3 regions of the Ramlibacter sp. JJN2-2R genome follow, and region 1 is predicted to be linked to each of the others. Evidence: predicted binding sites of a transcription regulator. Region 1 holds the regulator's gene; each other region holds the start of a gene.
What was found. The regulator LexA, encoded in region 1, represses DNA repair genes until DNA is damaged. The targets are predictions, from matches to a motif close to ACTGTATNNNNATACAGT.

Region 2: the regulator LexA is predicted to act here: its motif matches at 4,346-4,363, upstream of AC3ANR_RS08275 (DNA topoisomerase IV subunit B).
Region 3: the regulator LexA is predicted to act here: its motif matches at 3,516-3,533, upstream of imuA (translesion DNA synthesis-associated protein ImuA).

What each region holds. Positions count from the first base shown of each region.
Region 1 is NZ_CM173226.1:2,507,035-2,517,132, forward strand. It holds gene AC3ANR_RS12200 (asparaginase) at 1-780, opposite strand, end outside; gene lexA (transcriptional repressor LexA) at 853-1,527, shown strand; gene AC3ANR_RS12210 (hypothetical protein) at 1,648-1,962, shown strand; gene AC3ANR_RS12215 (DUF1993 domain-containing protein) at 2,003-2,518, opposite strand; gene AC3ANR_RS12220 (D-2-hydroxyacid dehydrogenase family protein) at 2,615-3,622, shown strand; gene AC3ANR_RS12225 (type IV pilus assembly protein FimV) at 3,625-5,655, opposite strand; gene AC3ANR_RS12230 (3-hydroxyacyl-CoA dehydrogenase) at 5,721-7,241, shown strand; gene AC3ANR_RS12235 (hypothetical protein) at 7,255-7,710, opposite strand; gene AC3ANR_RS12240 (oxepin-CoA hydrolase, alternative type) at 7,767-8,543, shown strand; gene AC3ANR_RS12245 (Crp/Fnr family transcriptional regulator) at 8,633-9,355, shown strand; gene AC3ANR_RS12250 (phosphotransferase) at 9,374-10,098, shown strand, end outside.
Region 2 is NZ_CM173226.1:1,660,612-1,670,709, forward strand. It holds gene bamC (NlpB/DapX family lipoprotein) at 1-595, opposite strand, end outside; gene dapA (4-hydroxy-tetrahydrodipicolinate synthase) at 620-1,507, opposite strand; gene AC3ANR_RS08255 (class I SAM-dependent methyltransferase) at 1,504-2,082, opposite strand; gene AC3ANR_RS08260 (SDR family oxidoreductase) at 2,079-2,891, opposite strand; gene AC3ANR_RS08265 (hypothetical protein) at 2,896-3,027, opposite strand; gene AC3ANR_RS08270 (MFS transporter) at 3,029-4,240, opposite strand; gene AC3ANR_RS08275 (DNA topoisomerase IV subunit B) at 4,397-6,370, shown strand; gene AC3ANR_RS08280 (GNAT family N-acetyltransferase) at 6,379-6,939, shown strand; gene AC3ANR_RS08285 (lytic transglycosylase domain-containing protein) at 6,936-7,808, shown strand; gene AC3ANR_RS08290 (GGDEF domain-containing protein) at 7,854-9,044, shown strand; gene parC (DNA topoisomerase IV subunit A) at 9,023-10,098, shown strand, end outside.
Region 3 is NZ_CM173226.1:1,838,452-1,848,549, forward strand. It holds gene AC3ANR_RS09100 (head GIN domain-containing protein) at 1-306, shown strand, start outside; gene AC3ANR_RS09105 (hypothetical protein) at 494-1,033, shown strand; gene AC3ANR_RS09110 (DNA-3-methyladenine glycosylase) at 1,037-1,603, opposite strand; gene AC3ANR_RS09115 (ABC transporter ATP-binding protein) at 1,596-3,446, opposite strand; gene imuA (translesion DNA synthesis-associated protein ImuA) at 3,572-4,291, shown strand; gene AC3ANR_RS09125 (DNA polymerase Y subunit UmuC family protein) at 4,260-5,543, shown strand; gene AC3ANR_RS09130 (error-prone DNA polymerase) at 5,536-8,826, shown strand; gene AC3ANR_RS09135 (YbhB/YbcL family Raf kinase inhibitor-like protein) at 8,958-9,593, shown strand; gene AC3ANR_RS09140 (hybrid sensor histidine kinase/response regulator) at 9,733-10,098, shown strand, end outside.

The DNA of each region.
Region 1 (10,098 bases):
CGCCTCCTCCAGGCGCTCGTGCACGGTGCCGTTGCCCGTGGCGGCCACCACCAGGCCGCGCACGCCCGCGGCCACCAGGGCCTGCACGACGCGGCCATCCGCCCCCGCCTGGCTGTGGACGATCTCCACCCAGGGCCAGTCGCCCTCGGCCGGCAGGCGCGCCGCGCCCGACGCCCCGGCCGGCGCCGGCCAGCCCCGCACCAGCCGCAGCCGGCCGTCCTCCACATGACCCAACGGGCCTTCGTCGCCCGAAGAGAAGGCATCCAGCCGGTACGGGTGCACCTTGCGCACGGCCTGCGCCGAATGCAGCCGGCCGGCGCACACGACGGTGACGCCGCCCGCGCCCGGCGTGCGCGCCACGGCCACCGCGTCGGCCAGGTTCTGCGGCCCGTCCGCCGACAGCGCGGTGGCCGGCCGCATGGCACAGGTCAGCACGACGGGCTTGCGCGCGTCCAGCACCCGCGAGAGCAGGTACGCCGTTTCCTCCAGCGTGTCCGTCCCGTGCGTGATGACGACGCCTGCCACGTCGGGCTGCGCCAGCCAGTGCGCACAGCGGCGCACGAGTGCGCCCCACACCGCCGGCCCCATGTCCTTGCTGTCCACCTGCGCGACCTGCTCGGCCTCGATGCGCAGGCCGTGCAACGCCGGCAGGCTGCCCAGCAGGTCCGCCACGGCCACCTGGCCGGCGCGGTAGCCGACATGGTCCTGCGCCGAGGCCGCGGCGCCCGCGATGGTCCCTCCGGTGCCGAGAACAACGATCCGATCGGGTGTCACTTGCACTCTTTCACGAAACTGGTTAAAAATACAGGTACTGGATGGGCAGCCAGTTGGCCGCCCCAAGGAGCCACCGCCATGATCGAGACGCCCAAGCTCACCGCACGGCAGCAACAGATTCTGGACCTGATCCAGGCCGCGATCGCCCGCACGGGCGCGCCGCCCACCCGTGCCGAGATCGCCGCCGAGCTGGGCTTCAAGTCCGCCAACGCGGCCGAGGAGCACCTGCAGGCCCTGGCGCGCAAGGGCGTCATCGAACTGGTGAGCGGCACCTCGCGCGGCATCCGCCTCAAGAGCGACACGCTGCGCTCCATCCACGAGTCACGCTTCAAGCAGTTCCCCCTTCCGCTGCAGAGCCTGGCGCAGCTCGCGCTGCCGCTCGTGGGGCGCGTCGCCGCGGGCTCGCCCATCCTCGCGCAGGAGCACGTCGACCAGACGTACTACGTCGAGAGCAGCCTGTTCCAGCGCCGCCCCGACTACCTGCTCAAGGTGCGCGGCATGTCGATGCGCGACGCCGGCATCATGGACGGCGACCTGCTCGCCGTGCAGTCCACCCGGGAAGCCAAGAACGGCCAGATCGTGGTGGCGCGCCTGGGCGACGAAGTCACCGTCAAGCGCTTCCGGCGCAACAAGCACCTGATCGAGCTGCATGCCGAGAACCCCGACTACCCCACCATCGTCGTGGAGCCGGGCGAGCCGTTCGAGATCGAAGGCCTCGCGGTCGGCCTGATCCGCAACACCATGCTCATGTGAGCCCCGCCGGGCGGCGGCAGGTGGCGGGCGTATGGCGCGAGGCGCCATCACCCTGCACCGACCCGGCATCGCATCCGAATCTCGCCTGTGTTCCGAACCTGAAGTTCAAGGAGAGACGACATGGGAATGATCTGCACGCTGGCCGGACTGGTGCAACCGTTGCGGCACTGGCTGCGCCCGCTCGCGCGCTGGGCGCGCGCAACGCGCCAGCCGGCGCATGCGCCGGCACTGCGCACCGGGCTGCACACGCTGGCCGGTCACGGCCAGGTGGCCTGGCCGGCCGGGCAACACCACGCCCGCCCGGTTCGCGTGCTGCGCATCGTCGAAGCCGCGCACCCGCGCAGCACGGCGGGCCGGATGGTGATCTCCGGCCGCATGGCCGACGTGTGCGCCGAGCTCGACCGGCTTGCCGCGCTGGAGGCCGCCACCGCCTGACGGCGCGCCGCGGCGCCACCACGCCGGCGCCCCATCGGGTTCACTGCGAGGCGCCGGCCAGGTAATCGGCCTTGCCCAGCTCAACGCCGTTGTGGCGCAGGATCGCGTACGCCATGCTGACGTGGAAGAAGAAGTTGGGCAGCACCCAGTGCTTGAGGTACGCCTCGCCCTTCATCGTCCGCGTGGACTCGCGGCCCACCGGGAACGTGATCTCCTTGTCCTCGGTGCCGTCCAGCTTGCCGGCAGGCACCGTCTCCAGCCAGGCGAGCGTCTTGCCGATGCGGGCCTTGAGCTCATCGACCGTGGTCTCGTTGTCCTCGAACCGGGGCGCCTCGACGCCGGACAGGCGGGCGACACCGTTCTTGGCCGAGTCGCAGGCGATCTGGATCTGGCGCGTGAACGGCAGCATGTCGGGCGCCAGGCGGTCCGCCGCCAGCACCTGCGGGTCGAACTTGCGGGCCTGCGCGTGGGCCAGCCCCTTGTCCAGGATGTGGCTGAGGTTGCCCAGCATCGTGCGGAAGATCGGCAGGCTGGCCGACGACATCGAAATCGCCATGGGGGAAGTCTCCTTGCGGTTCAGCTGATCGGGAAAGGCGTGAATGCTACCGGCTGCGCGGCCGATGCGCCGCCGGGCGCAGGGCACAATCCCGCCATGAACATCGTGATCCTCGACGATTACCAGGATGCCGTGCGCAAGCTGCGCTGCGCGGCCAGGCTCGAGGCCTATCCCGCCAAGGTGTACACCAACACGGTCAAGGGCATCGGCCAGCTCTCGGTGCGGCTGCGCGACGCCGACGTCATCGTCCTGATCCGCGAGCGCACCCACATCACGCGCCAGCTGCTGGAAAAGCTGCCGCGGCTCAAGCTGATCTCGCAGACGGGGCGCGCCGGATCGCACATCGACGTCGACGCCTGCACCGAGCGCGGCATCGTGGTCACCGAAGGCGCCGGATCGCCGGTCGCCCCGGCGGAACTGACCTGGGCCCTGATCATGGCGTCCATGCGGCGCCTGCCGCAGTACATCCAGACCCTCAAACACGGCGGCTGGCAGCAGTCGGGCATGAAGTCGGCCTCCATGCCCGCCAACTTCGGGCTCGGCATGGTGCTGCGGGGCAAGACGCTGGGCATCTGGGGCTACGGCAAGATCGGCCAGCTGGTGGCGAACTACGGGCGGGCCTTCGGCATGCGGGTGCTGGTGTGGGGCCGCGAGGGCTCGCGCTCGCGCGCGCAGGCCGACGGCCACATCGCCGCCGAGAGCCGCGAACAGCTGTTCAGCGAAAGCGACGTGCTCAGCCTGCACGTGCGGCTCAATGCCGAGACCGCCGGCCTGGTGCGGCTGGAGGACTTCGGCCGCATGAAGCCCACCGCCCTGTTCGTCAACACCTCACGCGCCGAGCTGGTCGAGCCCGACGCGCTGCTGGCCGCGCTCAATCGCGGCCGGCCCGGCATGGCCGCCGTCGACGTGTTCGAGAGCGAGCCGATCCTGCAGGGCCACGCGCTGCTGCGGCTGGAGAACTGCATCTGCACGCCGCACATCGGGTACGTCGAGCAGGAGAGCTACGAGATGTACTTCGGCGACGCCTTCGACAACGTCGTGAACTTCATCGAGGGCCACCCCACGAACGTGGTCAACCCCGCCGCGCTGCAAGTGCGGCGCTGAGGCTAGTCGCTGCCGCGCACCGGCACCATCCCGGTGTCGATGTCCGGCAGGTCGAAGTCCAGCAGGTGGCCGTCGGCGGGCGCCTCGGCGGCGCCGAAGCTGCCAGCAACCGCCACGGGCTCGTCCAGGTTCACATCCAGTGCCGCGTGGCCGGTGGCCGGCGGCCCGTCCAGGTCCGCCATTCCGGTGGACAGCGGATGGATCGAGGTGTGCGAGAAGCCCGGCGCGCCGAAGTCGGCGTGGGCGCCCGACACCGGGTTCGAATCCTGGAATCCCGAGCGCGGCGCATCACCGCCCGCCAGCACCTGCTGGCCGATGTGGTGCAGCAGCAGCAGCTCGCGGTAGGCCTGCAGGCTGAAGGCCTGCGAGCCGTCCTTGCTCGGCCCGCGGAAGATGGACTCCTCGATGACGTCGAGCACCCGGCGCGCGGGCCACAGCGCCACGATGCGCGCCATGGCGTTGTCGTACGCCTCGATGCCGGCGTTCTCCAGGCTGTAGGCATCGAACTCGGGCACGTCGGCATTGAAGCGGCGCTGGAACTCGCTGCGCACCCAGTCGAACTCCTCGCGGCGCCCCAGCTTGTGGTAGATCTCCACCAGGTCGAGCCAGGCCACCGCGCTGGTCTCGGGGTTGGCCTGGATGTGGCTGCGCAGCACGTCGATGGCGCGGTCGTACTCGCCCAGCGACGAGAAGAAGTCGGCCTCCTGCTGCACGTCGTGCAGTTCCTCGGCCTTGAGCGCCCGGCTGCCGGCCTGGCTGGGCTGGAAGTCGCCGTCCGTGCGCGCCGAGACATGCAGCGGATTGAGCGGGGCGCGCACCGTGGGGGGTTGCGGCGGCTCGACCGGCGGGGCGTCCGGCCGGGCCTGGGCCGCGGCTTCGTCGGAGCGGGCTGGCACGCTGGCGGGCTCGGCCACGAGGCCCGGACGCGGCGCCGGGCGAACCCGGGCCTCCTCCACCACCGCGGCGGCCGCGGAACGCGAGCGCGCCGGCTCGGTCTCGCGCGGGTCGCGCCACCAGTCGTGCGCCATGGCATCGCGGACGGCCGCGGCGCGGCGCCAGAAGAACAGCATCAGCCCTGCCATCGCCAGCACCAGGGCGATGAGCACGTAGACAAGCGGGTTGGCGTAGCGCTCGGACTCCGCCCGGGCCAGTTGCGCCTGCAGCTGCAGCATCGCGGCGTCGTTGCGCTGCAGGAACTGGCGCATCTCGCGCAGGTCGCGCTCGATGGCCTGCATGCGCGCGGCCTGGCGCAGCGCTTCCTCGGACGGCGCGCTCGGTTCGGCAAGGCCCAGCGGAGCGTCGAGCTTGAGCTGGTCGCGGCCGCCGGCTGCGGCTCGGGCAACAGCGGTCGGGCCCGGGGCCACCTGGGCGGGCTTCGCCGCGCTGGCGGCCGGCCGCGGCGCGGCAGCGGCGGGCGGGACCGGCGACTTGGCATGCGGCGCAGCCTTCGGACCGGTCGCCGCGGGCTGGCGGCGCGGGGCGGGCTTGGTGACGGTGGTGCCGGTGGTGCCGGCGACGTCGGCGGACGGCGCCCGGACCGCCGGCAGGCCGCGACTGAGCGACAGGTTCAGCGGCGCGGCATTGACGGCGGATTCGGCCGCCTCGGCCCGTGACGTGGCCGCGGCGGATGCGGGCAGCGGCCGCGAGGTGTCGGCCGCGGGATCGGGTTCGGCCAGCAGCACGATGCGGCGGGTGAAGCGGTTGCCGCATCCGAGCTGCAGGTACACGGTGATGACCGGCTCGTTGACGGCGGACCCCGAGCGCACGCGCACCGAGGGACCCCGGGGGCCGGATTGCAGTTCGGCGGAGACGCTGCCCGGCGCCACGCGCAAGTCGCCGTAGAACACGTCGGCCTCGACGCACTCCGGGACCGTGTCGCCCGCGCCTTCGAGCACGATGGGAATGGCGAGGTCGAGCGGACGTCCGATCAGCGCCGGTCCCTGGGCCCGGCCGACCGTGGCGGCCTGGCCAGCCACCGCAAGGCAGGCCATGAGGCCGACGGCGGCGTGGCGAGACGACCGGATGAGCTTCATGGCCGCGCCATTCTTGCACAGCAAGCGCGCCGTGGCACCCGTTTTCGGTGCCGGATAATCCCTCGATGCAAACAGTGTTCGACATCGTCGGCGTCGTCGGCGCCGGCGCGATGGGCCGGGGCATCGCCCAGATCGCGGCCCAGGCGGGCTCCCTCGTGCGGCTGTACGACACCCAGCCCGAGGCCATCCAGCGTGCGGTCCGGGACATCGGCGCCCAGTGGGACCGCCTGCAGGACAAAGGGCGGATGGACGAGGCCGCCGTGCAGGCCTGCAAGTCGCGGCTGCAGCCGGCCGGCGCGCTGGCCGACCTCGCCGGCTGCAAGCTCGTGGTCGAGGCCGTGGTCGAGCGCCTGGACGTCAAGCGCGACCTGTTCCGCCAGCTCGAGGACGTCGTCGGCCCGGACGCCGTGCTGGCCACCAACACCTCCTCCCTGTCGGTGACCGCCATCGCCGCCGACATGCAGCGGCCGGGGCGCTGCGCCGGCTACCACTTCTTCAACCCGGTGCCCCTGATGAAGGTGGTGGAAGTCATCGCCGGCCTGCGGACCGACCCGGCCGTGTGCGAGGCGCTCGCCGCCTATGCCAAGCAGATGGGCCACACCCCCGTGCAGGCGCAGGACACGCCCGGCTTCATCGTCAACCATGCGGGCCGCGGCTACGGCACCGAGGCCCTGCGGATCGCCGGCGAAGGCGTGGCGGACTTCGCCACCATCGACCGCATCCTCAAGGACCAGGCGGGCTTCAAGCTCGGGCCGTTCGAGCTGCTGGACCTGACGGCGCTGGACGTGTCGCACCCGGTGATGGAGTCCATCTACCGCCAGTACTACGACGAGCCGCGCTACCGCCCGAGCGTCATCACTGCGCAGCGCCTGGCCGGCGGGCTGGTCGGGCGCAAGTCCGGCGAAGGCTTCTACCGCTACGTGGACGGCAAGGCCCAGGTCCCGGCGGAGCCGCCGGCACCGAAGGTCGACGAACTGCCCCCCGTGTGGGTCTCCACCCGGGCCGCGCGCCGGCAGGAGCTGTACCAGCTGCTCAAGGACCTCGGCGCGCGCATCGAGACCGGCCAGTCGCCCTCGCTCGCCGCCCTCACCCTCGTCGCGCCCCTGGGCTTCGACGTCACGACCGTGGCCGTGGTGGAGCGGCTCGACCCGGCGCGCACCGTCGGGATCGACATGCTGATCGAGGACGCCGCCACCCGCCGCCGCGTGCTCGCCACCAACCCGGCCACGCGCGCCGACATGCGCGATGCCGCGCACGCCCTCTTCTCGCGCGACGGCAAGCCGGTCAGCGTGATCCGCGACTCGGCCGGCTTCGTCACGCAGCGCGTGGTGGCCGCCATCGTGAACATCGCCTCCGACATCTGCCAGCAGCGCATCTGCAGCCCGCAGGACCTGGAGACCGCCGTCACCCTGGGCCTGGGCTATCCCATGGGTCCGCTGGCGATGGGCAACCGCTGGGGCCCGGCGAACGTGCTCGAGGTGCTGTTCAACATGCAGACCGTGTACGGCGACCCGCGCTACCGCCCCAGCCCGTGGCTGCGCCGCCGCGGGGCGATCGGCCTGTCGCTGCTGCAGGAAGAAAGCTGAGCCGCCCGGCGCTTCACGCGTCCGGCTCGAGCCGCTGCGGCTGGCGGCTCGCGGGGGCCTGACGCGAGCGCCACCAGAACGCCGCCGCGCCGGCCGCCAGCGCGGCCAGCAACAGCACCAGCGCCACGACCAGCGGATTCGCGTGCCGCTCGGCCCGGGCCTGCGCCAGCCGGCGCTCCAGGTCGGCGGTGGCCTGCTGCTGCCGGCGCGCGGCATCCAGCGCCTCGAGCAACTCGCGCTCGCGCGTCTCGCGCGCCTGGCGCAGCGCCTCGACCGGTTGCTGCGTCAATTCGGTGAAGCTGGGGTGGGCCGGACCGCGTGCGGGCGTCTCCTGCGCCGGCGGCAAAGCCAGCGACGGACTCAGCCGCAGCGTGGGCGAGCCGACATCGACCGGTTCCGCCGCGGCGGCCGCGAGCGCCGCGGCCGCGAAGCCGAGGACGGGAAGGCGCGCGATCCGGACGAGCCGCATGGGCGCGCATTGTGCCCGCCCGGGGCGGCACCGGCCGGGCTTGCTATCCTCCCCGCATGCCGGCTGAACTCAAAAGCACGTCCCAGGGCGGCACCATGGTGCTGACCATCAGCAATCCCGAGCTGCGCAATGCGCTCGGCCCGGAGATGTACGCCGCCGGCGTCGAGGCGTTGAACGCCGCCGAGGGCAACCCCGAGGTGGGCAGCGTGGTGATCACCGGCGAAGGCGGCATGTTCTGCGCCGGCGGCAACCTGCAGCGCCTGCAGGCCAACCGCCAGCAGCCGCCCGAGGTGCAGGCGCAGAGCATCGAGGGCCTGCACGACTGGATCGAGACGATCCGCAGTTTCCCCAAGCCCGTGATCGCCGCGGTCGAAGGGCCCGCGGCCGGCGCGGGCTTCTCCCTCGCCCTCGCATGCGACCTGGTCGTGGCCGCCTCCGACGCGGTGTTCGTCATGGCCTACAGCTCGGTTGCCCTGTCGCCCGACGGTGGCGCCACCTGGTCGCTGGGCCGGGCGCTGCCGCGCCAGCTCGCCAGCGAGCTGCTGCTGGCCGGCGAGCGCATCGGCGCGGAGCGGCTGCACGCGCTGGGCATCGTCAACCGCGTCGTGGCGCCGGGCACCGCGCTGGTCGAGGCGCTGGCCCTGGGCGGCCGGCTCAACGAGCGCGCGCCCAATGCGCTGGCCAGCATCAAGGAACTGCTCAACGACGCGGGAGCCGCCAGCCTGCACGACCACCTGGCGTCCGAACGCGACCATTTCGTGCGCAACCTCCACCATCCGAATGCCGGCATCGGCATCTCGGCCTTCCTGGCCAAGCAGAAGCCGCGCTACTGAGCCGGCGCATCGCCGGTGAAACCCTGACCGGGCGCCGCGTCCCGGACGCGACAATCTGCGCACGCGCGCAGTCACTGACAAGACAGCCCATGGACGAACCCATTCTTACCATCGAGGAACGCGAAGCGATCAATGGCGGGCGCTGGTTCTCGTCGCTCTCCCCCTCGCTGCGTCACGACATTCTTCGATGCGCCTACGTCAGACGGTACAAGGACGGCGAGCTGATCGCCGCACGCGGGGATCCGCCCGAGGAATGGATCGCCTGCGCCAGGGGCGCGGTGCGCGTGAGCTCGACCTCGATCTCGGGCAAGCAGATCACGCTGACCTACGTCGAGCCGGGCATCTGGTTCGGCGACGTCGCGATCTTCGACGGCGACCGCCGCACGCACGATGCGTACGCGCACGGCGAGACCACCATCCTGTGCGTGGCCAAGGCCGACTTCCGCAAGATCCTGGCCTCGCACGTCGAGCTGTACGAGGCCATGCTGCGCCTGCACGCGCGCCGCATCCGGCAGCTGTTCGGCCTGGTCGAGGACCTCAACACGCTGCCGCTGCGCGCGCGCCTGGCCAAGCAGATCGTGCACCTGGTGCGCAGCTATGGCGTGCCGTCGCTGTCCGACGGCGGCGAGATGCGCATCGGGCTGCACCTGGCGCAGGAGGAACTCGCGCAGCTGCTGGGCGCCTCGCGCCAGCGCGTCAACCAGGAACTCAAGGCGATGGAGCGCGAGGACGTGATCCGCATCGAGCCGGGCGGCCTGGTGGTGCGCAACCGCGATGCGCTGATGCGCATCGTCGATGCCGACAACTCGTGAACCGCGCCCTGGCCCGCCATGTCTGAATTCGACCATTTCGTCGGCACCCGCCCCGTCTCCGACAAGCACGCCATCGACCTCGGCGCGCTCACCGCGTGGCTGGAGCAGCACCTGCCCGGCTTTCGCGGCCCGCTCACGGTGGAGATGTTCAAGGGCGGGCAGTCCAACCCGACCTACAAGCTCAACACGCCCGGCACCAGCTACGTGATGCGCGCCAAGCCCGGCCCGGTGGCGAAGCTGCTGCCCTCGGCCCACGCGATCGAGCGCGAGTTCGCCGTGATGACCGGCCTGGCCGGCACCGACGTGCCGGTGCCCCGCATGCATTGCCTGTGCGAGGACGAGTCCGTGATCGGGCGCGCCTTCTACGTCATGGAGTTCATGCAGGGCCGCGTGCTGTGGGACCAGGCGCTGCCGGGCATGACGCCAGCCCAGCGCGGCGCCATCTACGACGAGATGAACCGCGTGATCTCGGCGCTCCACACGGTCGACTACGCGGCGCGCGGGCTGGCCGGCTACGGCAAGCCCGGCAACTATTTCGAGCGGCAGATCGGGCGCTGGAGCAAGCAGTACAAGGCCTCCACCGACGGCGCCGGCCCCATGAGCCAGCCGATCGACGCCATGGAGCGGCTGGTCGAATGGCTGCCCGCGCACATCCCGCCCGCGGCGCGCGACGCGGGCAAGGTGTCCATCGTGCACGGCGACTTCCGCCTGGACAACCTGATGTTCCACCCCACCGAGGCCCG
Region 2 (10,098 bases), 850 kb from region 1:
GGTCCTTCTGGTTGTTGTTGTTGGAGTAGACCTCCTGCATGCCGCGGTGCGACAGGTAGATCTCGGTGCCGCCGCTGGCCGTGCGCTCCAGGCGGGTGCGGAAGCGGTCGCGCTCGGAGGTGGAGTAGACCGAGTCGAGGATCTTGCCCAGCGACTGGCGGATGAAGTCCTGCGGGATCTTGGCGCGGTTCTCGGCCCAGTCGGTCTCCATGATGCCCAGCGCCGGCTGGTCGATCACGAGCTGGAAGCCGCTCTCGAGCCAGAAGTCGCGCACCGGGCCCCACAGCTGGTCGGCCGGGCGGTTGACCACCAGCCAGCGCTGCGTGCCCGCGCGCTCGATGCGCACGTCGCCCATGGTGGTGGCCGCGGTGGGCACCGTGGGCGCGGACTGGCCGACCTGGTAGCTGCTGGCCGTGACCGGGCCGCCGGGGATCTGGTAGCGCGAGTCGCGCGAGAGCTGTGTGAGGTCCGGCGGGACCTCCAGCGACGTGCCCTTCTGCGCGCTCTTGTAGTCGATCTTCTCGCCCTCGAGCACCGAGCAGGCCGCGAGCGCGGCGCAGGCCATCGCCAGCGCCCCGAGTCTTGCAAATCGCATCACGTTCATCCGTCCTTGTCGTTATCAGGCCAGCACGCCGGCCGCCCGCAGGGCACCCTCGACCTGCGCGTGGAACGCCGGCGAGAGCGGCGTCATCGGCAGGCGCAACGCCGGCCCGCACAGGCCCATCCTGGCCATCGCCCACTTCACCGGGATCGGGTTCGCCTCGACGAACAGGTGGCGGTGCAGCGGCATGAGCCGGTTCTGGATCTCCATCGCCTTGCGGGCCTCGCCGTTGACGGCGGCCACGCACAGCTCGTGCATCGCGCGCGGCGCCACGTTGGCCGTGACGCTGACGTTGCCGTGGCCACCGCACAGCATGAGGGCGACGGCCGTGGGGTCGTCGCCCGAGTAGACGGAAAAGCCCTTGGGCGCGTCGCGCAGCAGCCACTGGGCGCGCTCGAGGTTGCCGGTGGCTTCCTTGATGCCGACGATGCCGGGCACCTCGGCCAGGCGCAGCACGGTGTCGTGCTGCAGGTCCGCGACCGTGCGGCCGGGCACGTTGTACAGCACCAGCGGCAGGTCGCCCACCGCCTCGGCGATCGCCTTGAAGTGCAGGTACTGGCCTTCCTGGGTGGGCTTGTTGTAGTAGGGCACGACCTGCAGCTGGCAGTCGGCGCCGACCTTCCTGGCGAATTTCGCCAGCTCGATCGCCTCGGCGGTCGAATTGGCGCCGCAGCCGGCCATGATCGGCACGCGGCCGCGGGCCTGCTCGACCGAGACGCGGATGATCTCCTGGTGCTCGGCCACGGTGACGGTGGGCGACTCGCCGGTGGTGCCGACGACGCCGATGCAGTCCGTGCCCTCGGCGATGTGCCAGTCGATCAGGCGCCGCAGCGCCGGGTAGTCGACGCTGCCGTCGTCGTGCATCGGCGTGGCCAGGGCCACGATACTGCCGGTGATAGGGGTCATGGGCGAGGGCGGGTCGAAAGCGAAGATTCTACCCAGAGCGGGTGCCGAACCCGACCGTCGGCGGGGTCCGTCCGCACGGCCGCGATGCGCTGCACGAACCGCTCGGGCGCGTCGAGGAATCCGTCCTCGTAGGCGACCACGCGCAGCCCCGCGCACAGGGTGAGCAGTTCGCCGTGGCGCAGCAGGAAGTCGGGGCGCGAAGGCCGGCCGACCGTCTCGTTGCCGTCGGCGAAGGTCTCGTACAGCAGCACGCCGCCCGGCGCGATGCTGGCCAGCAGTGCCGGGAACAGCGGGCGCCAGAGGTAATTGGTGACGACCACGGCGGCGAAGGTCTCGCCCGGCAGCGGCCACGGCCCGCCTTCGATGTCCGCGGCGATGGCGCGGCCGAGCGGCTGCGCGGCGGCGACCGCCTGCGGGTCGCGGTCGATGCCGGTGACGGGGTGGCCGCGGCCGGCGAACCAGCGCAGGTGCCGGCCCTGGCCGCAGGCGACGTCGAGCACCGCGCCGCCCGGCGCCACCAGGTGGCTCCAGCGCCGGATCCAGGGCGAGGCGTCGCCCGTGCCGTGCGGCGTCACCGCGGCCCCGTCTCGTGCGCCAGCGCGGCCCGCGCCATCCGGTCGACGACGCCGGGGGCGACGAGCTTCAGGAAGCGGCCGAACTTGCCCTTGCCCGTCATGACCACGTCGCGGCTGCGGTCCTCCATGCCCTCGAGGATCAGGCGGGCGCACTCCTCGACCGGCATCGCGTCCTGCTCCTTCAGGCCGCTGCGGCCGGCGGGCCGGCCCTGGGCATTCCAGCCGTTGCGGCGGATCTCGGTGGCGACGACGCCCGGGTAGGCGATGGTGACCGACACCCCGTCGGGCTGCACCTCGGTGCGCAGCGCCTCGAAGAAGCCGGCCATGGCGAACTTGGTGGCGCTGTAGGCGGTGCGGCCGGGCACGCCCAGCAGGCCGGCGAGCGAGGAGACGGCCACGATGCGGCCGCGCGCGGCCTTCAGGTGCGGCAGGGCGGCGTGGGTGCACCAGATGCTGCCCCAGAGGTTGACCGTCATCAGGTCCTGGTACCAGCGCAGGTCCTGGGCCCGGACGTCCTCGAACCGCGCGTGCGCCGACACGCCGGCGTTGTTGACGAGGCAGTCGATGCCGCCGAAGTGGCCCACGGCCCGCTCGATGAGCGCGCGGCACTCGGCCTCGCGCGTGACGTCGGTGGGCACGGCGAGCGCGGCGGCGCCCAGCGCCTCGCACTGGGCGGCCACGTCGGCCAGCTTGTCGGCATTGCGCGCGGCCAGCACGAGGGCGGCGCCGGCGCGGTGCCGGCGGGCGAGCTGGCGCGCCAGCTCGGCGCCGATGCCGTCGGAGGCGCCGGTGATCACATGGATTCTCATCGTGTCATTGGAAGCAGGCCCAGAGCTGGTCCGCGAGCATGACGACGATGGCGGGGCGCGTGTACAGGGCAAACACTGCCGCCAGCACCGCGGCGGCCGCGGTCCAGGCGATCAGGCGGCGGGCAGCCGGGCGCATGTCAGGCCGGCTGCGGCGCGGGCCGGGCGATCGGCGCCTCCCGCACGGGCAGGTTGACGATGGCGGCGAACAGGCCCAGGGCGATGGCGATCCACCAGACGATGTCGTAGCTGCCGGTGCGGTCGTACAGCAGGCCGCCCAGCCACACGCCCATGAACGAGCCGATCTGGTGGCTGAAGAACACGAAGCCGCCCAGCATGGACAGGTGCGCCACGCCGAAGATCTGGGCGACGGTGGCGTTGGTGGGCGGCACGGTGGACAGCCACAGCAGGCCCATGACGGCGGCGAACAGGTAGACCGACAGGGGCGACAGCGGCGCCCACAGGAACACCGCGATGGCCACGGCCCGGGCGAAATAGATGAAGGACAGGATCTTGCGCTTGGCCAGCCGCTGGCCCAGCGAGCCGGCGATGTAGGTGCCGAACACGTTGAACAGGCCGATCAGGGCCAGCGCGTAGCTGGCCACCTGCGGCGACAGGCCCTTGTCCCTCAGGTAGCTGGGCATGTGCACGCCGATGAAGACCACCTGGAAGCCGCAGACGAAGTAGCCGGCCATCAGCAGCTGGAAGCTGGGGTACTTGAAGGCCTCGCGCAGCGCCTGCCCGACGGTCTGCTGGCGGCGCGGCGCGTGGCCGGCGGCGAAGCCCGGCTCGCGCAGGCCGAAGGCCAGCGGCATCACCAGCAGCACGGCCGCGGCCAGCGCCAGCAGCGCCTGCTGCCAGCCCAGGCCCGAGATCAGGAAGCCCTCGACCGGCACCATCAGGAACTGGCCGAAGGAGCCGGCCGCCGCGGCCACCCCCATCGCCCAGGAGCGCCGGGACGGGTCGATCTGCCGGCCGATGACGCCGTAGACGACGGCGTAGGTGGTGCCGGCCTGGGCGGCGCCGATCAGCACCCCGGCGGTGAGCGAGAACAGCAGGGCATTGGGCGACAGCGCCATGCCCGCCAGGCCCAGCGCATACAGCGCGGCGCCCAGCACCAGCACCCGGAAGGCGCCGAAGCGGTCGGCCAGCATGCCGGCAAAGATGCCGAAGAAGCCCCAGGCCAGGTTCTGGATGGCGATGGCGAAGGCGAAGGTCTCGCGCGTCCAGCCCTGGGCCTGCGTGATGGGCTGCAGCCACAGGCCGAACCCGTGGCGGATGCCCATGGACAGGGTGACGACGGCGGCGCCGCAGGCGAGGACCTGGCGCATGGAAAGGCGGGCGGGCTGCATCCGGGCGACTGTAGCCAATCGCGCCGGGCGGCCGCCGTCGCGCGGCTGACGGCCCCATGAATTCCTAGGCCGCCATTGATGCCGTTGGCGCATCGGCCGCGGCGGGCTGGATGTTTGTCCAGTGCTAGGATGGCGCGCCACTACAATCCGCCACCCATGGCCACCCGACCCGCCTCCGCTCCCGAGTACTCCGAAGGTTCGATCCGCGTGCTCAAGGGCCTCGAGCCCGTGAAGCAGCGGCCGGGCATGTACACGCGCACCGACAACCCGCTGCACATCATCCAGGAGGTCCTGGACAACGCCGCCGACGAGGCGCTGGCCGGGCACGGCAAGCGGATCAAGGTCACGCTGCACGCCGACGGCTCGGTCAGCCTCGAGGACGACGGCCGCGGCATCCCGTTCGGCCTGCACCCGGAAGAAAAGGCGCCGGTCATCGAGCTGGTCTACACGCGGCTGCACGCGGGCGGCAAGTTCGACAAGGGCAAGGGCGGCGCCTACAGCTTCTCCGGCGGCCTGCACGGCGTGGGCGTGTCGGTGACCAACGCGCTGGCCAAGCGGCTGGAAGTGACCACCCACCGCGAGGGCCAGGTGGCCACCATCGTCTTCTCGGGCGGCGACGTGGCCGAGCCGCTGAAGGTGCGCAAGGCGGCCGAGGGCGACCGGCGCTCGGGCACCACGGTGCGGGTCTGGCCGGACGCCAAGTACTTCGAATCCAGCCAGTTGCCGCTCACCGAGCTGGCCCACCTGCTGCGCAGCAAGGCCGTGCTGATGCCCGGCGTGGCGGTTTACCTGGTCAACGAGAAGACCCGCGACAGCCAGAGCTGGCAATACAAGGGGGGCCTGCGCGACTACCTGATGCAGACCCTGCCGGCCGACCCGGTGATCCCGCTGTTCGAGGGCGAGGGCTATGCCGAGAACAACGAGACCTTCGCCGAGGGCGAGGGCGCGGCCTGGTGCGTGGCGTTCACCGAGGACGGCGCGCCGGTGCGCGAGAGCTACGTCAACCTGATCCCCACCAGCGCCGGCGGCACGCACGAGAGCGGCCTGCGCGACGGCCTGTTCAACGCGGTCAAGAGCTTCATCGAGCTGCACTCGCTGCTTCCCAAGGGCGTCAAGCTGCTGCCCGAGGACGTGTTCGCCCGCGCCTCGTACGTGCTGTCGGCCAAGGTGCTGGACCCGCAGTTCCAGGGCCAGATCAAGGAGCGCCTGAACTCGCGCGACGCCGTGCGGCTGGTCTCCAGCTTCGTGCGCCCGGCGCTGGAGCTGTGGCTGAACCAGCACGTCGACTACGGCAAGAAGCTGGCCGAGCTGGCCATCAAGGCCGCGCAGACGCGCCAGAAGGCCGGCCAGAAGGTGGAAAAGCGCAAGGGCTCCGGCGTCGCCGTGCTGCCCGGCAAGCTGACCGACTGCGAGAGCAAGGACATCTCGCACAACGAGGTGTTCCTGGTCGAGGGCGACTCCGCCGGCGGCAGCGCCAAGATGGGCCGCGACAAGGAATGCCAGGCGGTGCTGCCGCTGCGCGGCAAGGTGCTCAACACCTGGGAGGTCGAGCGCGACCGCCTGTTCGCCAACACCGAGATCCACGACATCGCGGTGGCGATCGGCGTCGACCCGCACGGCCCCAATGACACGCCCGACCTGTCGGGCCTGCGCTACGGCAAGGTCTGCATCCTGTCCGATGCCGACGTGGACGGCTCGCACATCCAGGTGCTGCTGCTGACGCTGTTCTTCCGCCACTTCCCCAAGCTGATCGACGCCGGCCACGTGTACGTCGCCCGGCCGCCGCTGTACCGCGTGGACACGCCGGCGCGCGGCAAGAAGCCCGCGGGCAAGCAGTACGCGCTGGACGAGGGCGAGCTCACCGCCATCCTGGACAAGCTGCGCAAGGAGGGCGTCAAGGAAGGCGCCTGGACCATCAGCCGCTTCAAGGGCCTGGGCGAGATGAGCGCCGAGCAGCTGTGGGAGACCACGCTCAACCCCGACACGCGCCGCCTGCTGCCCGTGCACCTGGGCAAGTTCGACTTCGCCGGCACCGAGTCCCTGATCACCAAGCTGATGGGCAAGGGCGAGGCCGCGGCCCGCCGCGAGTTGATGGAACTGCACGGCGACGCCGTCGAACTGGACATCTGAGCCCGCGCATGCTGCCCGCCGCCGCCCCTTCCAGCGCCAGCAGGCCGCCCGCCCGGGCCCGGCTGCGGCCGACGATGCAGAGCGACCTGGAGTTCGTGCTCTCGCTCGAGGGCGACGCGGCCAACCTGCCGTTCATCACGCCCTGGGAGCGCACGCAGCACGAGGCCGCCATCCGCTTTCCGGACTTTCGCCACTTCATCATCGAAGGCGGCGAGGACCTGGCCTCGGTCGGCTTCCTGATCCTGATCGGCTGCAAGAGCCGCAACCAGGCGCTGGAGCTCAAGCGCATCGTCGTGCGGGACAAAGGGCTGGGTTACGGCCGCGCCGCGCTGCGGGTGGCCAAGAAGGTGGCGTTCGACGACCTGGGCGCGCACCGCCTGTGGCTGGACGTGCGCACCCGCAACGAGCGCGCCCGCGCGCTCTACGAGAGCGAGGGCTTCGTCCTCGAGGGCACGCTGCGCGAGTGCGTGCGCGGCGCCGACGGCGCGTTCGATTCGCTGGCCGTGATGGCGATGCTGGCCGCCGAGTTCGGCCAGCGCCGCGCCCAGGGCCTGGAGCTGCTGCGGTGACGCGCTGGCTCGCGCCGCTGCTCGCCCTGGCGCTGGCCGGCGCCGGCACGGCGGCGCATGCCGAGGTCTGGGGCTACGTCGACGCCAAGGGCGTGGCGCACTTCGCGCCCGGCAAGCTGGACGAGCGCTACGAGCTGTTCTTCCGCGGCGGCGAGAGCTTCGACACCGCCGAGGGCCTGGCGGGCAAGACCCCGCGGCCCGTGGCCGTGCCCACCAGCGCCACGCGCCTGATCGCCTTCTTCGAGGTGTCGCCCGGCTACAAGCAGGTCAAGCACCACCTGCGCGAGGCCTCGCGCGCCCACCGCATCGACTACGAGCTGCTGCAGGCGCTGATCGCCACCGAGTCCGGCTTCGACGCCGCGGCGGTCTCGCCCAAGGGCGCCATCGGCCTGATGCAGGTGATGCCGGCGACCGCGCAGCGCTTCGGCCTGCAGGCCGACCGCAGGGCGCCGGTCGAGAAGAAGCTGGCCGACCCGGGCACCAACATCCGCACCGGCACGCGATACCTGCGGCACCTGCTCGACCTGTACCCCGGCAACCTGGAGCTGGCGCTGGCCGCCTACAACGCGGGCGAGGGCGCGGTGCTGCGCGCCGGCCACCGCATCCCCAACTTCCGCGAGACGCAGGACTACGTCAAGACCGTGCTGCAGCTGTACGCGATGCTCAAGCCGCCCGCGATGACGGCGCAGGTGCGCCGCGTGCGCGTCGAGATGGGCGGTGCGCCCACCGGCGGCGCGGTCGGGCGCGGCAACCTGCCGGCCGATCCCGACCGGGTCGCCCCCGCATCCGCACCGGCACCTGCCCCTGCAGCCGCGCTCGAGCGCGTGGCGGGCGATCTCGCCGCCGAAGGGACCGGGCCCGGTGACTGAGTCCCGCTTCACCCCGCTGCGGTCGCGGCCGCGAGAAGACGCCGCATGCCGTTGCTGACGACGCCGTTGCAGTGGGCGGTGCTGGGCGCCTTCACCGGCGCGCAGTTGCTGCTGGTGGTGCTCAGCGTGCTGATCGCCAATGCCTACCGCGACCGCGGCCTGCTGGTGCACGCCGTGGCCACCCTGCTGGGCACCGTGGTGATCCAGGGGCAGCAGGTCGACGAGCTGGCCCCGCTGGTGCCGGCCGGGCTGCTCGGCCTGATGGCCTTCTCGGCGATGCACGTGCAGGGGCTCACCACGCACGTCGGTTCGCTGCGGCCGTTCCGCCGATGGATGTCGGCCGCCGCGATGGTGCTCGGCGCGTTGGCCCTGCTGGCCACGGTGGTGCGCGAGCCGCGCCTGCTGCTGGCCGGGGCGGCGCTGCTGTTCCTGCTCGATGCCGCCGTCGTCACGCGGGCCTGGCCGCAGAGCCAGCCGTGGGCGCAATGGGTGGTGGCCGGCCAGGGCGCGCTGCTCGCGGCGGGGGTGTGGACGGGCGTGCCCGGCCTGGCCGGGGGCAGCCCGCTGCTGCTGGGCGGGGTGCTGGCGTTCTGGTCGATGGCGATCTACCTGGCCAGCGTGTGGCGCAGCCGCGTGTTCGGCGAGCGCCAGTGGCGCCAGGCCGCCGAGCGCCACGAGGACCCGCTCACCGGCCTGGCCACGGCGATGGTGCTGGGCCAGCGCATCCAGTCGGCGCGCGCCCTGATGCGTCGCCACGGCCACCCCAGCTCGCTGCTGCTGGTGCACGTGGACGAACTGGCCCGCATCGCCGCCGAACTGGGCGCGCGGCACGCCGAGGCCGCGACGCTGGAGGCCGGCCTGCGCCTGCGCAGCGCGCTCAGCCGCGCCGACGTGGCCGCGCGCGTGGCCCCGCACCGCTTCGCCATCCTGGCCGAGGGCAGCTCCACCGAGGAGGCGGCGGCCAACCTGGCCAGCCGCATCCTGGTGGCGGGCCTGAAGGAGCCGCTGCACGCGGTGGAGGGCGCCTTCCTGCATTTCCGCATCGTCCTTGCCGAGCTGCCGACCGACGACGCCTCCGTGCCCGGCCTGCTGCAGTGCCTGGGCGAGCGCCTGGACGCCGACGTGGCGCGCGCGCGCGACCGGCGCATCCACACCCTGCCGCCCGAGGACGTCCGGCCGCAGATGTCGACCCAACCCCTTCCCATGCCATCCCCATGGACGACCAAGACGAACTGATCACGCCCGCCGACGGCGGCGACGACACCCAGCTGGACCTGGCCACCTACGCCCAGCGCGCCTACCTCGAATACGCGCTCAGCGTCGTGAAGGGGCGCGCGCTGCCCGACGTGTGCGACGGCCAGAAGCCCGTGCAGCGGCGCATCCTGTACTCGATGGCGCGCATGGGGCTGGGCTTCGGCGCCGGCGCCGGCGCCAAGCCGGTCAAGAGCGCGCGCGTGGTCGGCGACGTGCTCGGCCGCTTCCACCCGCACGGCGACCAGGCGGCGTACGACGCGCTGGTGCGCATGGCGCAGGACTTCAGCCAGCGCTATCCGCTGATCGACGGCCAGGGCAACTTCGGCAGCCGCGACGGCGACGGCGCAGCGGCCATGCGCTACACCGAGGCGCGGCTGGCGAAGATCACCAACCTGCTGCTCGAGGAGATCGACGAGGGCACGGTCGACTTCGCGCCCAACTACGACGGCAGCACCCAGGAGCCGCTGCAGCTGCCCGCGCGGCTGCCCTTCGCGCTGCTCAATGGCGCCAGCGGCATCGCCGTCGGCCTGGCCACCGAGATCCCGAGCCACAACCTGCGCGAGATCGCCGACGCCTGCGTGGCGCTGGTCAAGAACGCCAAGCTCACCGACGACGAGCTGTTCGCCCTGGTGCCCGGCCCCGACTATCCCGGCGGCGGCCAGGTGATCAGCAGCGCGGCCGACATCGGCGACGCCTACCGCACCGGGCGCGGGTCGCTCAAGGTGCGCGCGCGCTGGAAGATCGAGGACCTGGCGCGCGGCCAGTGGCAGCTGGTGGTCAACGAGCTGCCGCCGGGGGTGAGCGCGCAGCGCGTGCTGGAGGAGATCGAGGAGCTGACCAACCCCAAGGTCAAGGCCGGCAAGAAGGCGCTGCTGCAGGAGCAGCTGCAGCTGAAGCAGACCGTGCTGTCGGTGCTGGACGCCGTGCGCGACGAGTCGAGCAAGGACGCGCCGGTGCGCCTGGTGTTCGAGCCCAAGACCAGCCGCATCGAGCAGGCCGAGCTGATCACCACGCTGCTGGCGCACACCAGCCTGGA
Region 3 (10,098 bases), 670 kb from region 1:
GACCTGCAGCGCACCGACTGCGAGGAGGTGGCCGTCTCGCTCGGGGGCAGCGGCAACGTCAGGCTGGCCGGCGCGGTGCAGGAGCTCAAGCTGTCGCTGGCCGGCTCGGGCAGCGTCGACGCCGCCTCGCTGCAGTCGAACGAGGCCAAGGTCAGCATCGCCGGCTCCGGCGTCGCCACCGTCCACGCGCGCAGCCACCTGAAGGTGAGCATCGCCGGCTCGGGCTCGGTGCGCTACCAGGGCGACCCCAAGGTCGAGCGCTCGATCGCCGGCTCGGGCTCGGTGCAGCGCGTCGGCCCGGCCTGACCGGCGGCAAGTCCCCGCTTGCCGGGCCGGCGACGCTCGCGCTGCCGTTGTTCACGGCCATTCACGATTTGCAACCCGCTGGCGGTTTCGGCTGACAGCGCCTCGTCACGTCTGCCTGCCCGCTGGCCCAGCCGCAGCCCGGACCATCGGCCGCAGGTGCCGCTGTGGCACAGGGAGAGGTGACGCGATGAAGCAGCTTTCACGTGCCGGGCTGGCCGCGCTGGCGGCCCTGGCCTGCGGGCAGGCGATGGCCTGCTACACGGTCTACGACCGGGACAACCGCATCGTCTACAACGACGCCAGGCCGCCGGTGGACATGAGCCTGCCGCTGCACGAGGCGCTGTCCAAGCGGTTCCCGGGCGGCCACCTGGTCTTCAACGAGGATCCCAGCTGCCCGAGCGAGGCGCGCCTGAAGGTGCCGGCCCGCAGCGGCAAGTCGCCGCTGCTCACCGACGCCAGGACCGCCGAATCCCTGGGCCTGCCGCACAGGTCGCTGGGCAATGGGGTCGCGGTGATCTCCGAGCGCCCCGACAACATGCGCCCCGGCGTGATGCTGGCCGAGTCGGGCCTGCCGCCCCAGGACAACACCCGGATGATGGGCGCGGGGCCCGGCACGGCGGCGATGGGCGCGGGCCCGGCGCCCGCCCGTGCGCCCGTGCGCAGCGCCTCGCCCGCAACGAACACGCTGCCGCCGCTGCTGCTGCCGCCGGCGCAGCGTAGCCGCTGACCTTCAGCGGAACCGCTGGCTCACGAAGCGCGAGCCGGCCAGCCCGAACCGCCAGGGCACGTCGACCGCCTTGCTGATGCCGATGCGCGGGCCGGTGACGACCTGCGGCTCGCCCTCGGCCGCGAGCACGCGGAACGGCTGGCGGTCCAGGCGATGCCCGTTGAGGTCGTGCGTGATCGCCAGCGCCTGCCCGAGGCGGCCCGGTCCCGCGCACAGCAGGCGCTCGTCGTGCAGGCCGCGGCGCTCGCGCATCACGTCCAGCCCGTGCGTGGGCTCCAGCGCGCGGATCAGCACGCCGGCGCCATGGCCTTCCTCGCGACAGACGAAGTTCAGGCACCAGTGGATGCCGTACGAGCGGTACACGTACGCGCGACCCGGCGGGCCGAACATGGCCTGGTTGCGCGGGGTGGGACCGGTGTGGCTGTGCGACGCCGGGTCCTCGCGGTCGTAGGCCTCGGTCTCGACGATCAGGCCGCCGACGCCGTCGACCAGCAGCGTGGCGCCGATCAGCGCCCGCGCCACCTCGTGGGAGTCGCCGGCGAAGTCGGCCGGGCCCAGCGGCCTAGGCATCGGCGGTCTCGCCGTCGATCGTCTCGCCCAGGAAGCCGCCGCTCTGGTGGGCCCACAGCTTGGCGTACAGGCCGCCCTGCGCGAGCAGGCTGCGGTGGTCGCCTTCCTCGACGATGCGGCCCTGGTCCATCACGACCAGGCGGTCCATCGCCGCGATGGTGGACAGCCGGTGGGCGATGGCGATGACGGTCTTGCCCTCCATCAGCTCGTCGAGGCTGGCCTGGATGGCGGCCTCGACCTCGCTGTCCAGCGCGCTGGTCGCCTCGTCCAGCAGCAGGATGGGCGCGTCCTTGAGCATCACGCGCGCGATGGCGATGCGCTGGCGCTGCCCGCCCGAGAGCTTGACGCCGCGCTCGCCCACGTGGGCGTCGAAGCCCTTGCGCCCGTGCGGATCGGACAGGGCCTGGATGAACTCGTGCGCGTGGGCGCGCCGGGCCGCGGCCACGAGCGACGGCTCGTCGGCGCCGGGGTTGCCGTACGCGATGTTGTCGCGCACCGAGCGGTGCAGCAGCGAGGTGTCCTGCGTGACCATGCCGATGTGGCCGCGCAGGCTGTCCTGGGTGACGCCGGCGATGTCCTGGCCGTCGATCAGGATGCGGCCGCCGTCCAGGTCGTAGAAGCGCAGCAGCAGGTTCACCAGCGTGGACTTGCCCGCGCCGGAGCGGCCGATCAGGCCGATCTTCTCGCCGGGCCGCACGCGCAGGCAGAAGTCGTCGATCACCGGCTCGGGTTTGCCGTAGCCGAAGCGCACGTGGTCGAAGACGACGTCGCCGCGGGTCACCTCGAGCGGCTTGGCGTCCGGGCGGTCGACCACGGCGCGCGGGCGGGTGAGGGTGACCATGCCGTCCTGCACCGTGCCGACGTTCTCGAACAGGGATGCCATCTCCCACATGATCCAGTGCGACATGCCGTTGATGCGCAGGGCCATGGCGGTGATCGCGGCCACCGCGCCGGGGCCGACCTCGCCGCGCGACCACAGCCACAGCGAATAGCCGGTGGCCGCCAGGATCAGGCCGACCACCAGCGTGTGGTTGACGATCTCGAAGGTGCTCACCAGCCGCATCTGGCGGTGGCCGATGGTCTTGAACTCCTGCATCGCCTGGCGGGCGAACCCCGCCTCGCGGTGGGTGTGCGAGAACAGCTTGACGGTGGAGATGTTGGTGTACGCGTCGGTGATGCGGCCGGTGAGCATGGCGCGCGCGTCGGCCTGCGCCTTGCCCACGCGGCCCAGGCGTGGCACGAAGTACCACACCGACAGGCCGTAGCAGGCCAGCCAGGCCAGGAAGGGCAGCATCAGGCGGGCGTCGAAGCCGCCGGCCAGCGCCACGATGGTGAGGAAGTAGACGCCCACGCCGATGATCACCTCGCTGGTGGTGAAGATCATCTCGCGCACGGCCAGCGCGGTCTGCATCACCTTGGTCGTGATGCGGCCGGCGAACTCGTCGGCGTAGAAGGCCATGCTCTGGCCGAGCATCAGCCGGTGGAAGTTCCAGCGCAGGCGCAGCGGGAAGTTGATGGCCAGCGTCTGGTGCTTCAGGATGGTCTGGCCGGCGATCAGCGCGATGCTGCCCACCAGCACCGCGGCCAGGCCCGCCAGCATGTCGCCGTGGTCGCGGAACAGGGTCTGCGGGTGGGCGCTGCCCAGCCAGTCGACGATGCGCCCGAGCATCCAGAACAGCAGGGCTTCGAAGGTGGAGACCGCGGCGCTCAGCAGGGTGAGCCAGCCGATGTAGCCGCGCAGGCCCTCGGTGCAGGTCCAGACGAAGCGGAAGAAACCCGTCGGCGGCAGGACCGGTTCGACGTCGGGATAGGGGTGGAGGAGGGTTTCGAAGCGGCGGAACAAGGGGCGGATTCTCGCTGAATCGCCAAGCCCGGGCGGGCACGCGATTTCTGCACGCGGCGGGCGCAGTTTACTGTATAAATCCACAGTACCGTCCGGCTTTCCTTCCCCGCTTCCCCTCCCATCCCATGCAGTCCGCTGCGGACCTGGCCATCCCCCACGTCTGGCGAGTCACCGACCTCGCCACGGAGGCGTGCGCGCTGCCCACGGGCCATGCGGCCCTGGACGCGCAACTGCCCGGGGGCGGCTGGCCCGTCGGCAGCCTGGTCGAGGTGCTGCAGCCGCGCCCCGAAATGCATGCCTGGCAGTTGCTGCTGCCGGGGCTGGCCGAGTGGGTGGATCGCAAGCCCGGCCCGATCGTGCTGGTGGGGGCGCCCTACCTGCCGTTCACGCCCGCCCTGGCCGCGCAGGGCCTGCCGGCCGAGCGGCTGCTGTCGATCCGGGCCGACCCACCGGCGCAGCGCCTGTGGTCCGCCGAACAGGCGCTGCGCTGCGCCGAAGTCGCCGGCGTGCTCGCCTGGCTGCCGCAATGCCGCTCGGCCGACCTGCGCCGGCTGCAACTGGCCGGGCGCCAGCACGGCAAGCTGCTGTTCGCGTTCCGGCCCGCCGGCGCGCGCGTGCAGGCCAGCCCTTCGCCGCTGCGGCTGCTGGTGGAGGGCATCGACGAGCTGCAGGTCCATGTGCTCAAGCGCAAGGGGCCGCCGCTGCCGGACCCGTTGCTGCTGCCGGCCCATGCGGCGCGCGTGCGGGCCCTGCTGGCCAGCCGCCGCCGCGTGCAGGCGCCGGTGCCCATCCCCCTCGACGAAAGGAGATCGCATGTTCTGGATCGCCTTGTCACCTCGCCTTGACGACCGGCAGGCGTGGATCTGGTGGGCGCTTCGTTTCACGCCGCGCGTGGCGCAGGTGGAGGAGGCGATCCTGCTGGAGGTCTCGGGCAGCGTGCGCCTCTTCGGCGGCCGCAAGGCGCTGCTGAAGTCGCTGCTGCAACCCGACCCCGCGCTCGGTCCCGTCGACTGGGCGGCCTCGCGCACGTCGCTGGTCGCGCTCGCCCTGCTGCGCTGCAAGCTGCGCGGGGAGGACCCGCCGCCGGCCATCCCCGACGACCTGCCGCTGGACCTGCTGACGGCGGCGCTGGCGCATGCCGCGGTGCTCGAGCGCACCGGCACCCTCACCTGGGGCCAGTTGCGCGCGCTGCCGCGCGCCGGCGTGGCCAGGCGCTTCGGCGCCGCCCTGGTGGAGGCGCTCGATGCCGCCTGGGGCGAGCGGCCCGAGCAGTACGGCTGGGAGGTGCTGCCCGACGAATTCGACCTGGCGGCCGAACTCGCGCTGCTGGCCGAGACGGCGCCCGCGCTGATGCAGGGCGCCGGGCAGTTGCTGGCCCGCCTGCAGCTGTGGCTGCAGGCGCGCAACCGCGGCATCCTGGCGCTGGAGCTGGAGTGGACGCTGGACCTGCGGCGCCTCAATGGCGTGCAGCTGCCGCCCAAGGAGCAGCTGCAGGTGCGCACCGCGCAGCCCTCGCAGGACATGGCGCACCTGCAGCGCCTGGTGGCCGAGCACCTCGACCGGGCCCGGCTCTCGGCGCCGGCCAACCACCTGCGCCTGCGCTCGCTGGAGACGGTCCCCTGGGGCGGCATGACCACCAGCCTGCTGCCGCACGAGCGGCTGGAGGGCGAGCGGCTGCACCAGCTGGTCGAACGCCTGTCGGTGCGCCTGGGCGAGGACAACGTGGTGGTGCCGGTGCCGCACGAGGACCACCGGCCCGAATGCAAGCAGGGCTGGGAGCCCGCGCGCGCCGCGCGGCCGGGCCCGACCCGCGAGCCCGACGGCCTGTATCCCTCCTGGGTGCTGCCGCGGCCCCTGCGGCTGCGCATGCAGGGCGAGACGCCGGTCTTCGGCGGCCCGCTGCGCCGGCTGGCGCGCCTGTACCGGCTGGAGACCGCCTGGTGGGACCCGCGGGGCCCCACCTTGCGCGACTACTTCGTCGCCCGCAGCCCGCAGGCCGGGCTGCTGTGGATCTATCGCGAGCGCCCCGCCCACCTGGCGCGGGAGCTGGCGCAGGCGGGCGAGTTCGCCTGGTACCTGCAGGGCCTGTATGCCTGAGATCCCGTTCAAGCCCAAGCCGCTGCTGGACGAGGAGCGGCTGCCGCCGCTGCTGGGCGCGTCGCCCGAGCGGCTGCCGGCCTATGCGGAGCTGCATTGCCTCTCGAACTTCAGCTTCCAGCGCGGCGCCTCGCACCCGCAGGAGCTGGTGCGCCGCGCCTACGACCTCGGCTACGAAGCGCTGGCGATCACCGACGAATGCTCGGTGGCCGGCGTCGTGCGGGCCTGGTCGGGGCTGAAGGCGTACCGCGACTTCATCGGCCGGCTCGAAGCGGCGTACCCGGGACAGAAGCGCCTGCGCGACTTCAAGCTGCTGTGCGGCGCCGAGTTCGACTTCGGCGACGGCCGGCTGGTGGCGATCGCGCGCGACCTGGCCGGCTGGGGCGGCCTGTGCGAGTTCATCACCACGGCCCGGCGCGCGGCGGCCAAGGGCGAGTACGTCGTCGGCTGGGAGGGCAGCGACCTGCGGCAGCTGCAAGGCTGCGAAGTGCTGTTCGCGCCGCACCGGGTGCCGGGGCAGGACCTGGACGTCCAGGCGCTGGCCGCCCGCCTGCGCCAGCTGCGGGCGCTGTACGGCCCCGGCCTGTGGCTGGCCGTCAACCTGCCGCACCTGCTGGACGACGACCTCTGGCTGGCCCGGCTGGAGGAATGCGGGGCCGCCTGCGGCGTGCCCCTGGTCGCCACCGGCGACGTGCACCTGCATGCCCGCTCGCGCAAGCCGCTGCAGGACGTGATCACGGCCGTGCGCCTGGGCAGGCCGGTGGCCGAGTGCGGCCTGGCCCTGCAGGGCAATTCGGAGCGCCACCTGCGCCAGCGCAAGCGCCTGGCCGACGTCTACCCGCCCGCGCTGCTGGCCAACACGCTGGAGGTGGCGCGGCGCTGCCGGTTCGCGCTGGAGGAGATCCGCTACGACTACCCGTTGGAGACGGTCCCCGAAGGGATGACCCCGACCGAGGGCCTGCGCCACCTCACGTACCGCGGCGCCGCGCAGCGCTACCCGGATGGGGTGCCCGAGCGGGTGCGCGAGCTGGTGGAGAAGGAGCTCGCCCTCATCGAGCAATGCCGCTACGAGATGTTCTTCCTCACGGTGCACGACATCGTGGAGTACGCGCGCTCGCAGGGCATCCTGTGCCAGGGCCGGGGCTCGGCGGCCAATTCCTCCGTGTGCTTCTGCCTGGGCATCACGGCGATGGACCCGATGCTCTCGCGCCCGCTGCTCGAGCGCTTCATCAGCGTGGACCGCCGCAACGAGCCGCCCGACATCGACGTCGACTTCGAGCACGAGCGGCGCGAGGAGGTCATCCAGTACATCTACCGCAAGTACGGCCGCGAGCGCGCCGCCATCGCCGCCGTCGTCATCAGCTACCGCACGCGCAGCGCCATCCGCGACGTCGGCAAGGCGCTGGGCGTGGGCGAGCCGCTGGTGGATGCCTTCGCCAAGGACCACTACTGGTTCGACGACCAGCTGGCCGCCGATCGGCTGCAGCAGATGGCCGCGCTCGTCGGCGTGGACCTGCCGGACCACCAGGCCCGGCTGTGGCTGGAGCTCACCCGGCAGCTGATGGGATTTCCGCGCCACCTGAGCCAGCACGTGGGAGGGTTCGTGCTCACGCAGACCCGGCTCACGCGGCTGGTGCCGGTGGAGAACGCCAGCATGAAGGACCGCTCGGTCATCCAGTGGGACAAGGACGACCTGGAGGACATGGGGCTGATGAAGGTGGACGTGCTGGCGCTGGGCATGCTCACGGCGATCCGCCGCTGCATCGACCTGGTGGCCCTGCGCCGCGGCGCGCCCTTCACCCGCTACGACATCCCCGACGAGGACCCCGCCACCTACGAGATGATCCGCCGCGCCGACACGGTGGGCGTGTTCCAGATCGAGAGCCGGGCGCAGATGTCGATGCTGCCGCGGCTGAAACCCACGACGTTCTACGACCTGGTGGTCGAGGTGGCCATCGTGCGGCCGGGCCCGATCACCGGCGGCATGGTGCATCCGTACCTGAGGGCGCGCGAGCGGCGCGAGCGCGGCGAGGCCATCGTCTACGAGCGCTCGCGCTACGACGGCAAGGAGCCGCGCCTGAAGAAGGCGCTGGAGCGCACGCTGGGCATCCCGATCTTCCAGGAGCAGGTGATGGAGATCTCGATGCTGGCCGCGGGCTTCTCGGCCACCGAGGCCGATTCGCTGCGCCGCGCGATGGCCGCGTGGAAGAAGAAGGGCGGCATCGACAAGTTCGAGGCGCGCCTGAAGGGCGGCATGCTGGCCAACGGCTACAGCGAGGAGTTCGCGCACCGCATCTTCGAGCAGGTCAAGGGCTTCGGCGACTACGGCTTTCCGGAAAGCCATGCCTACAGCTTCGCGCTGCTGGCCTATTCGAGCAGCTGGCTCAAGTGCCACGAGCCGGCGTGCTTCCTGGCCGCGATGCTCAATTCGCAGCCCATGGGCTTCTACGGCCCGTCGCAGCTGATCCAGGACGCGCAGCGGCACGGGGTGGCGGTGCTGCCGCCGGACGTGTCGCACAGCGACTGGGACAGCTCGCTCGAAGGCGCGATGGCCGCGCCGTCGGTGCGGCTGGGGCTGCGCCTGGCGGGCGGCCTGAAGGAGGAGGCGGGCCGCCGCATCGCGCAGGCGCGCCGCGAGGGGGCCTTCCTCGACACCGAGGACCTGGCCCTGCGCGCCCGGCTGGACGTGGCCGATTTGTCCGCGCTGGCCGCGGCCGATGCGCTGCAGTCGCTGGCCGGCCACCGCCGCCAGCAGGTGTGGGAGGCGGCGGCCCAGCGCCGCGCGCCCGAGCTGCTGCAGCAGGCGCCGATCCAGGAGCCGGCGATCGCCCTGCCGCAGGCCCCCGAAGGCGAGGAGATCGTGTTCGACTACGCGTCGATGGGGCTCACGCTGCGCCGGCATCCGCTGGCCCTGCTGCGGCCGCGGCTGGCGCGCCGCCGCATCCTCAATGCCGAGCAGCTGCAGCGCCTGCCCGACGGCCGCCGCGTGTCCGCCTGCGGCATGGTCACCGTGCGGCAGCAACCGGCCACGGCCGGCGGCACCATCTTCGTCACCCTGGAGGACGAGACCGGGCCGGTCAACGTGATCGTGTGGCGCAGCGTGCGCGAGGAGCAGCGCGAGCCGCTGATGCATGCGCGCCTGCTGGCCGTGCACGGCACCTGGCAGCGCGACCCGCAAAGCGAGGGCGGCCGCGTGTGCCACCTGGTCGCCGAGCGGCTGGAAGACCTGACCCCGCTGCTCGGCCGCCTGGGGCGCAGCAACCGCAGCCGCGATTTCCACTAGCGCCGTCCGTCGCAGCAACCGCCCGTCATGCCGGGTTCGACCCGGCATCCAGCCCCGTCCTCATCCGTCGCCGCACCACTTGCGCCCCCGTCCGACACCCATCCGGCCGCCGCCGACCTACACCTGCATCCATGCTCGAGAAACTTCCCGAACTCGTCGGCCACGCGCTGCGCGATCGCCGCGCCGGCCTGGACAAGCTCGTCTTCAACCGCTGCGGCATGCGCGCCGGCCTGGGCACCCTGCAGGTCACCAGCCTGGCGTTCGCCGACCACGCGCCGATCCCGCAGCGCTACACCGAGGACGGGGAGGGCCTGTCGCCGCCGCTGGAGTGGCACGGCATTCCCGACGGCGCCGACAGCCTGGTGCTGATCGTCGAGGACGCCGACGCGCCCACGTCCGACCCGCTGGTCCACGCCATCGTGGTCGACATCCCGCCGCACGAGGGCTCGATGCACGACGGCGCGCTCGCCAGCCCCGGCCACGACGGCGAGCCGGTGCACGCCGGGCGCAACTCGTACCTGCGCGCCGGCTGGATCCCGCCCGACCCGCCGCGCGGGCACGGCCAGCACCGCTATGCCTTCCAGCTGTTCGCGCTGAAGGCGGGCGAAGGCTTCAAGGGCAAGCCGGGACGCGAAGACGTGCTCAAGGCGATCCAGCAGCGCGGCATCGCCGGCGGGATGCTGGTGGGAACGTACGAGCGGCCGGACGGCAGCATCAAGGACGACCAGCGGCAGGCGGCGACGGCGCCGGTCGCGCTGCCCGACTGAGATTCAAGCGCCGCCCTGGCCATCGGGCGCAACGGCCCAGTGGCAGAGCAGGCGCGCTCTCCAGGTCCGGTTGTGGTGCTCGCACGCGCCGGCGCGCCGAAAATGTGCGACTTGTGGCTGCAACGCACAAGGAGAAGAAATGCACAACAGGGCGGACGACAGCGACGCGGGCCCATCGCCGGAGAGCGAGTTCACGCGTCGAAGCCTGGGCATCATGCTGTCCCAGACGCGCGCCAGCGCGGTCGCGCTGACCCTGGTCGGGCCTTTGTATGGCTTGATGATCGTGCCCCGGGCGGGCTGGCTTCCCTGGCTCGGTTGGTACCTGACGCTGGTCGCCAGCGTGCTGGTGCGACAGCGCTACTTCATGCACCTGGTGGCGCGCGACGGCTACACCGAGCAGACATTGCGGCGGGTCTCCGTCTGGGCCGGTGTCACGGGGGTGCTCACGGCGGCCTGCGTGCCGTTGTTCGTCCACTGGCTCACGCTGCCCGAGGTGGCCGTCCTG